One region of the Methylobacterium sp. 174MFSha1.1 genome, then DNA from elsewhere that is predicted to be linked to it. Evidence: predicted binding sites of a transcription regulator. Region 1 holds the regulator's gene; each other region holds the start of a gene.

Region 1 (2,263 bases):
CGCTGGAGAGCGGGGGCGTCGAGGCCTGGGCCGCCTGGGACCCGTTCCTGACCGCGGCGCACAAGCAGGCCGGCGCGCGGGTCCTGCGCGACGGGGCCGGGCTGTCGCTCTACAAGCGCTACTACCTCGCCGCCGACGCTTACGCGGCGGCGAACGGGCCGGTGCTCGGCCTCCTGTTCGGCAAGCTGGCGCAGACCGGGGCCTGGGTGAAGGCGAACCCGGCCGAGGCCGCCGCGCGCCTCGCCGCGCTCTGGAAGCTCGATCCCGAGATCGTCCTGGCGGCGAACGCCCATCGCAGCTATCGGGTCGAGCCCGTCACCCGGGACGGGCTCTCCGAGCAGCAGACGATCGCCGACGCGTTCCGCGCCGAGGGGCTGCTGCCGCGCGCCGTCGACACCGCCGCCCTCGAGATCTGGGCACCTCCTGTGCGCTGACCGGTCCGAAAACTCTGAGGCGGATCGAGGAACTGGTCCTGCTTCGGGCGGTGCCTCGGCGATGCAGGATGCCCAGTGATCGGAGACGATGCCCGGGTCTTCCCTGTTGCGCGGATATATTTCCGCCCCACGGGCGCCGCAGTTCCAGACCCGCTTGCGGAACACTTGCGGAACGCTTACCATGTTCGCGATTTGTTTCCGGAGCGCGCCAGCGCGGGGATGAGAGTGTCACATGCTCACGCGTAAGCAGTTGGACCTGCTCCGCTTCATTCAGCAGAGAATGCGCGAGACGGGCGTCCCCCCGTCCTTCGACGAGATGAAGGACGCCCTCGATCTCAAATCGAAATCGGGCATCCACCGGCTGATCACGGCGCTGGAGGAGCGCGGCTTCCTGCGCCGTCTGCCGAACCGGGCCCGGGCGATCGAGGTGATCCGCATCCCCGACGCGGTGACCGGGCCCGTGGCGGCCGCGCCCGTGCCGACCGCCGAGGTCGTGCGGTTCAACCCCAGCGTGGTCGAGGGCGGGCGCGCCCACGAGCCGAAGCGGCCCGCCGGCATCCCCGCGATGACGATGGCGTCGGACGAGAGCGGCCAGTCGGTCAGCGTGCCGGTGATGGGCCGGATCGCCGCCGGTACGCCGATCTCGGCGATCCAGAGCCAGAGCCGCTCGGTGGCGATGTCGCCGGACTTCCTCGCCAGCGGCGAGCACTACGCGCTCGAGGTGCGCGGCGACTCGATGATCGAGGCCGGCATCCTCGACGGCGACCTCGTGGTGATCCGTCGCCAGGAGACCGCCAATACCGGCGACATCATCGTGGCGCTGATCGACGACGAGGAGGCGACCCTCAAGCGCCTGCGCCGCCGCGGCTCCTCGATCGCGCTGGAAGCCGCCAACCCGGCCTACGAGACCCGGGTGCTCGGGCCGGACCGGGTGCGGATCCAGGGCCGGCTGGTGAGCCTCGTCCGCAAGTATTGAAGGACAGGACGGGGCGGACCGGATGCCGGCCCGCCCCGTCCTCCTTCAGAATCCTCGTGAGCCGCCCGCGCCCTCAGGCGGTCCGGCTGAAGACCCGCGACGCCGTCGGGAAGCCGGCGGCGGCCTGCTCGTCGAGGCCGAGATTGGCGGCGAGCAGGTGGCGCGGCGCCTGGGCGAGCCAGCCCGCCAGCGACGTCTCGCTGTAGACCCCGCTGTCGTGCACGCCGACGATCTCGGCCGTCCCGGTCCCGATATTCTCGACGGAATGCCCGCAGGCCCGCGGGATGTAGGCGCAGTCGCCCGGGCCCAGCTCCGCCACGGCCAGGCGCTTGTCCGGCCCGAACAGGGTCACGCGGGTGCGCCCCCGCAGGACGTAGTGCCACTCGTTCGCGCCCGGATGCCAGTGCGGGGTGTGGATCGCGCCGGGCGCGAGCCGCACGAGGAGACCCGTCATCCCCGCCGAGACCGGGAAGGCGCTCGCGGGCGCCACCCGCATCGTGCTGCCGGCGGCATCCACGATCGTGTCGCTCCCCGCCAGCCCGTAGCGATGCGACCGCGACGGCGCGAGCGGCCGCTCGGCCCGCGCGGCCGGGGCGTCGAGGGGCAGGACGGGGCCCTGCATGATGTAGGTCTCGCCCGGGGGCAGGGCTGCCAGCGTCGCCTCCGGCACGCCGAGGGCGTGGCCGAGGATCGCCGGATCGAGGCGGCTCATCCAGTCGGAGAGCCCGAAGGTGCCGTGCTCGCCGTAGAGGCCGTCGTCGAAGGCGAGGATCGCGTGGCACGGCTCGGTCCCGAGGGACTGGATCGCGTGGGCGTGGCCGCCGGGAAAGTACCAGGTGTCCCCGGGCGCGAA
Region 2 (2,263 bases), on a different contig from region 1:
GACCATCGACAGGCGGTTGGGATCCCAGCCGACCACGGCGCGGCGCGGCATGCCGAGCGCCGAGGGCGCGACGAGAGCCTGGATCTCGACGAGGAGCGGCCGCGTGCCCTCCATCCCGGCGAAGACCGCGGTGCCCGGCGCCGCGAGGTCGCGCCCGGCGAGGAACAGGGCCGAGGGGTTCGGCACCTCCGCCAAGCCCCCGTCGGTCATCTCGAACACCCCGATCTCGTCGGTGGGGCCGAAGCGGTTCTTCACCGCCCGCAGGATGCGGAAATGGTGGCCCTGGTCGCCCTCGAACGAGGCGACGGCATCCACCATGTGCTCGACGACGCGGGGCCCGGCGATCTGCCCGTCCTTGGTGACGTGGCCGACGAGGATCACGGCGGTGCCGGAGGTCTTGGCGAAGCGGATCAGGCTCTGGGCCGAGCCGCGGACCTGCGTCACCGTGCCGGGGGCCGATTCGACCGTCTCGGTCCACATCGTCTGGATCGAATCGATGATCGCGAGCGCCGGCGGCTTGCCCTGGCTCAAGGTGGCGATGATGTCCTCGACGTTGGTCTCTGCGGCAAGTTCCACGGGGGCGCTCGCGAGTCCCAGCCGCTCGGCCCGCAGGCGCACCTGGCCCACCGCCTCCTCGCCCGAGATGTAGGCGACGCGCTCGCCCCGCTTCGCCAGGGCGGCGGAGGCCTGCATCAGCAGCGTCGACTTGCCGATGCCGGGATCGCCCCCGAGCAGGATCACCGAGCCGCGGACGAAGCCCCCTCCCGTCACCCGGTCGAGCTCGGCGATGCCGGACGAGGTCCGCGGCGCCTCCTTGACCTCGCCGGTGAGGCCTTCGAGCGGAAAGATCCGGCCGCGCGCCCGGCTCGGCCGGGTCGCGACCGGGCCGGAGACGGGGCTTGCCGCGCCGGTCTCCTCGACGATCGTGTTCCAGCCGTTGCAGGCCTCGCAGCGCCCGCGCCAGCGGTTGTAGACTGCGCCGCAGGACTGGCAGGCGAAGGTCTGGTGGGTCTTCGCCATCGGGGGCGGTTCTCCGGGGAAGGGGGCCGCGCGCCGGCAGCCGCATGTGTTCTTGATATGTCCCGAGGCGGGCGCTCGCGCAACCGCGGGCCCGCGATCGTATCTCGGCGACCGTTGGGAAACGAACCTGCCGCGCTCGCGTCCCATTCCGCCGCGAAAGCTTGAGGGGACTCCCCCGCGTCACGGATGCGCGCCCGATGCCCCGCCTGAGGCGAACCTACACCTACGACCGCGTCCAGCGCGGCTTCCACTGGATCATGGCGGCCCTGATCGTCCTGGCGCTCGGCCTCGGCATCTACGCCGCCTGGCAGGAGCCCGGCACCTCGCCGCGGCGCGAGCTCCTCGACATCCACAAGTCGCTCGGCCTGACGGTGCTGCTGCTCCTGCCGCTGCGCTTCGTCTACCGGCTCGTCGCCGGCGAGCCGGCCTACCGTGCGCCGCCGACCCGCGGCGCCCATCTCGCCGCGAGCCTGGCGCACCTCACCCTCTACGCCCTGATGCTGCTGCTGCCGATCAGCGGCTACGTCTACTCGGCGGCGGGCGGCTACGGCCTGCCGTGGTTCGGCGTGTTCTCCTTCCCGCGCCTCGTCCCGGTCGACAAGGCGCTGTCGCAGGCGGGCTACGGCGCGCATTACTGGATCGGCTGGGGTCTCGGGATCGTGCTCGCCCTGCACCTGCTGGCGGTCGCCTGGCACGCCTGGATCCGTCGCGACGAGGTGATGGGGCGGATGTGGCCGCGGCGGGGGGTGGGGCTTCCGCTTGATCCGATACATTGACGCGCGGGATTCCACCTCTCCCCGCGGAGGTAGGGCTGTCCTGCGCAGAGGGGGGCCGCCCGTGGCGCCCCGCGGATCCCTCGGCTACAACCCGCGCCCGTGAACTGGGACGCGTTCGACTTCAAGCTGCTCATCGTGTTCGACGCGATCATGCGCGAGCGCCACGTGACGCGCGCCGGCGAGCGGCTGGGCCTGAGCCAGTCGGCGGTGAGCCACGCGCTCCAGCGCCTGCGCCGGGCGCTCGGCGACGAGTTGTTCGTGCGCGGGCCGGAGGGCATGAGCCCGACGCCCCGCGCCCTCGACCTCGCCGAGCCGGTGCGCCGGGCCCTGGCCGAGATCGAGGGCGCCCTGCACCAGGACCGGTTCGACCCGGCCACGTCCGGCGCGCGCTTCCGCCTGGTGCTCAACAACACCGCCGCGGTGGTGCTCGCCGCGCCGATCGCCGAGTGGATCGGCCAGAGGGCGCC
Region 3 (2,263 bases), on a different contig from region 1:
GCATGATCCAATCCCTGCTCGCGGGCGAACCAGAGAGATCAGGGCCTGCCTTGCTGACCGGTTCGCCCGACGGACGGGGAAGAACGGGTGCGCCTCGCGAACGATGCATTCACCGAACCCCGGACGGGGCGCAGGCGGCGGGCTGCATCGGCCCGACTGCGATGAAACGGCGAGTCGGGCCGCTGCGTCAAGCCCGGTGCCTCAGAACCCGAACGGATCCGGATAGGGCAGCGACCGCCGCCGCACCGGCGTCTCCGGCAGGATCGGGCGGCTGATATCCACCGCCACCAGTCCCTCGACCGCGAGGGCCAGCACCGCCGCGACGCCGTCCTGGGCGTTGATTGCCATGGCGGCGCATTCGACGAGGCGACCGGTGCCGCACTCGTCGAGGTGGTGCAGGATCCGCACGCGATCACCGGCCGAGACGTAGGCCCGGCGGCAGGCCATGATCAGGCGCACGGTCGAGATCCGCGGCTCGGCCCGCAGGGTCGCGGCGCTCTCGATGACGAAGCGGCGGCCGTCCTCGGCCACCACCGGCTCCCCCGCCACGTAAGCCGTGCGGAAGGGGTGCCGCCCGAGATCGCCCTCCGCCACCACGTCGACGAGGAGCCCCGGCTCATCGGTGCGCACCTGCTCGAAATCGGCGGCGTGCTCGACCACCGTGTCGCCGAGCGTCAGGCGGACCGGATTGGGCGCGGCGCGCAGGCGCTCCACCACCGGATCGAGCGCCGCGATGGCGAGGAAATCCGCGACCAGGGCAGGACGCGGCACCGCCGGGACCAGCGCGGTTCCACGGCGGGGCGCCGTGCCGCGCACGGCGCTGCGGCGCTGGCCCGGGCGTTCGAGCAGGGTCGCGGAATCGAGGAGGGCGGGGGTGCTCATGCGGGGCTCCGGGGGCCGGGACCGGCGCCGATCCGCCGTCCTGCCGAAGTTCTGGGGGCGTGACGCTTCAGGAACATTTAGCGAACATGCCTGCTCGGGGCAACGCCCATGCAATCGTCGCCGTGACAGCGCGGCCGTTCCGGGTGGGGGATCGTCTGCGCCGGGCTGCGCGCTCGCGCGAGGGCGCGACAAAACATCATCCGCCGACGACGTTTATTCTGGCATCGGCATCGCGAAAACGCTCGCGCATCACTACATGCCATGGTAGGGAACAAATGTGGAACCGGCCGATTCCCCCGCCCGTCCGGAGCCGCTGTCAGCAGGTGAGATCGATCGAGATGAGCGCAACCACGGACAAGCAGATCGCGGACATCCTCGCCACCTACGGCGAGCCCCTGGCCGGCAACGTCTGGCGCGTGCAGGGCACGGCCGTGATCTACCACAAGGCCCTGGAGCGGATCGCCGTGCAGGCCCGCATCCGCTTCGACGCCCCGGTGATCGTGCGGGCCGAGCGGGACGAGGCGGTGATCCTGGTGACGGGCCACATGCCGGGCCCGAACGGCGACCGCACCGAGTGGTCGATCGGCGAGGCCTTGATCGGCGTGAACTACCGCGTCTCCGGCAAGCAGGCGGCCTACGTCTTCGCGATGGCGGAGAAGCGGGCCAAGGACCGGGTGATCCTGAAGCTCGCCGGCCTGCACGGCCTGCTCTATTCCGAGGACGAGGCCGACGAGTTCAAGGCGAGCCGGCCCGATCTGGTGGCGGCGAACCAGTCGCGCCGGCCCGAGCCGGTGCGCGAGCCGCAGGAGACGGAGGAAAGCGACCGGGAGAGCGGGGCCGCGAACGATGCGGACCTCCGTTCCGGCGAGGAGACGGGCCGGACCGAGGCCGGTTCGTCGGAGGCGGACCTGACCGCCCGCATCGACCAGGCCCAGTCGATCAACGCGGTGACCGACCTGATGCTCGCGCCCGAGACGCAAGCGGCGCTGTCCGCGATGCCGCCGGGCGTGCGCGACGAGGTGCGCGAGCACGCCAAGGCCCGCCTCGTCGCCCTCGGCTGGCCGGCCCGCAGCAACGCCAAGTCCCGCAAGGCCGCGGTGGCGTGATCGCCGGACCGGTGTTGATTCGACAGGGGCCGTCCGCTCACGCGGGCGGCCCTTATCTTTAGCCCCTCGCCCTCCTGACCGGATCGTGACCGTGGACGACCTGCCTTCGCGCTTGCCCTCGCGGTCCCCGCACGCAAGATCGCGCGCCGGCGCGAACGGGCGCCACTGAACGGGAGGATACCGGATGGCGATGAGCGACGACGCGCGGACGAACGACCTCGAGCAGCTCGACGGTCTGGTGATCCCGCCCTTCTCCCGGCGCGGCTTCGTGATGA

What was found. The regulator LexA, encoded in region 1, represses DNA repair genes until DNA is damaged. The targets are predictions, from matches to a motif close to TGTTCNNNNTGTGTTCNG.
Region 2: radA (DNA repair protein RadA) is a predicted target of LexA. The motif match lies at 1,068-1,085, and genes of this name have one in related genera.
Region 3: BM430_RS06335 (trna delta -isopentenylpyrophosphate transferase) is a predicted target of LexA. The motif match lies at 952-969, and genes of this name have one in related genera.

What each region holds. Positions count from the first base shown of each region.
Region 1 is NZ_FPCB01000054.1:13,735-15,997, forward strand. It holds gene BM430_RS30815 (aliphatic sulfonate ABC transporter substrate-binding protein) at 1-434, shown strand, start outside; gene lexA (transcriptional repressor LexA) at 667-1,410, shown strand; gene BM430_RS30825 (cupin domain-containing protein) at 1,484-2,263, opposite strand, start outside.
Region 2 is NZ_FPCB01000016.1:62,911-65,173, reverse strand. It holds gene radA (DNA repair protein RadA) at 1-1,020, opposite strand, end outside; gene BM430_RS15025 (cytochrome b) at 1,218-1,796, shown strand; gene BM430_RS15020 (LysR family transcriptional regulator) at 1,896-2,263, shown strand, end outside.
Region 3 is NZ_FPCB01000007.1:285,846-288,108, forward strand. It holds gene BM430_RS35675 (glyoxalase superfamily protein) at 1-4, opposite strand, end outside; gene BM430_RS06330 (hypothetical protein) at 202-882, opposite strand; gene BM430_RS06335 (trna delta -isopentenylpyrophosphate transferase) at 1,221-1,988, shown strand; gene BM430_RS06340 (dienelactone hydrolase family protein) at 2,173-2,263, shown strand, end outside.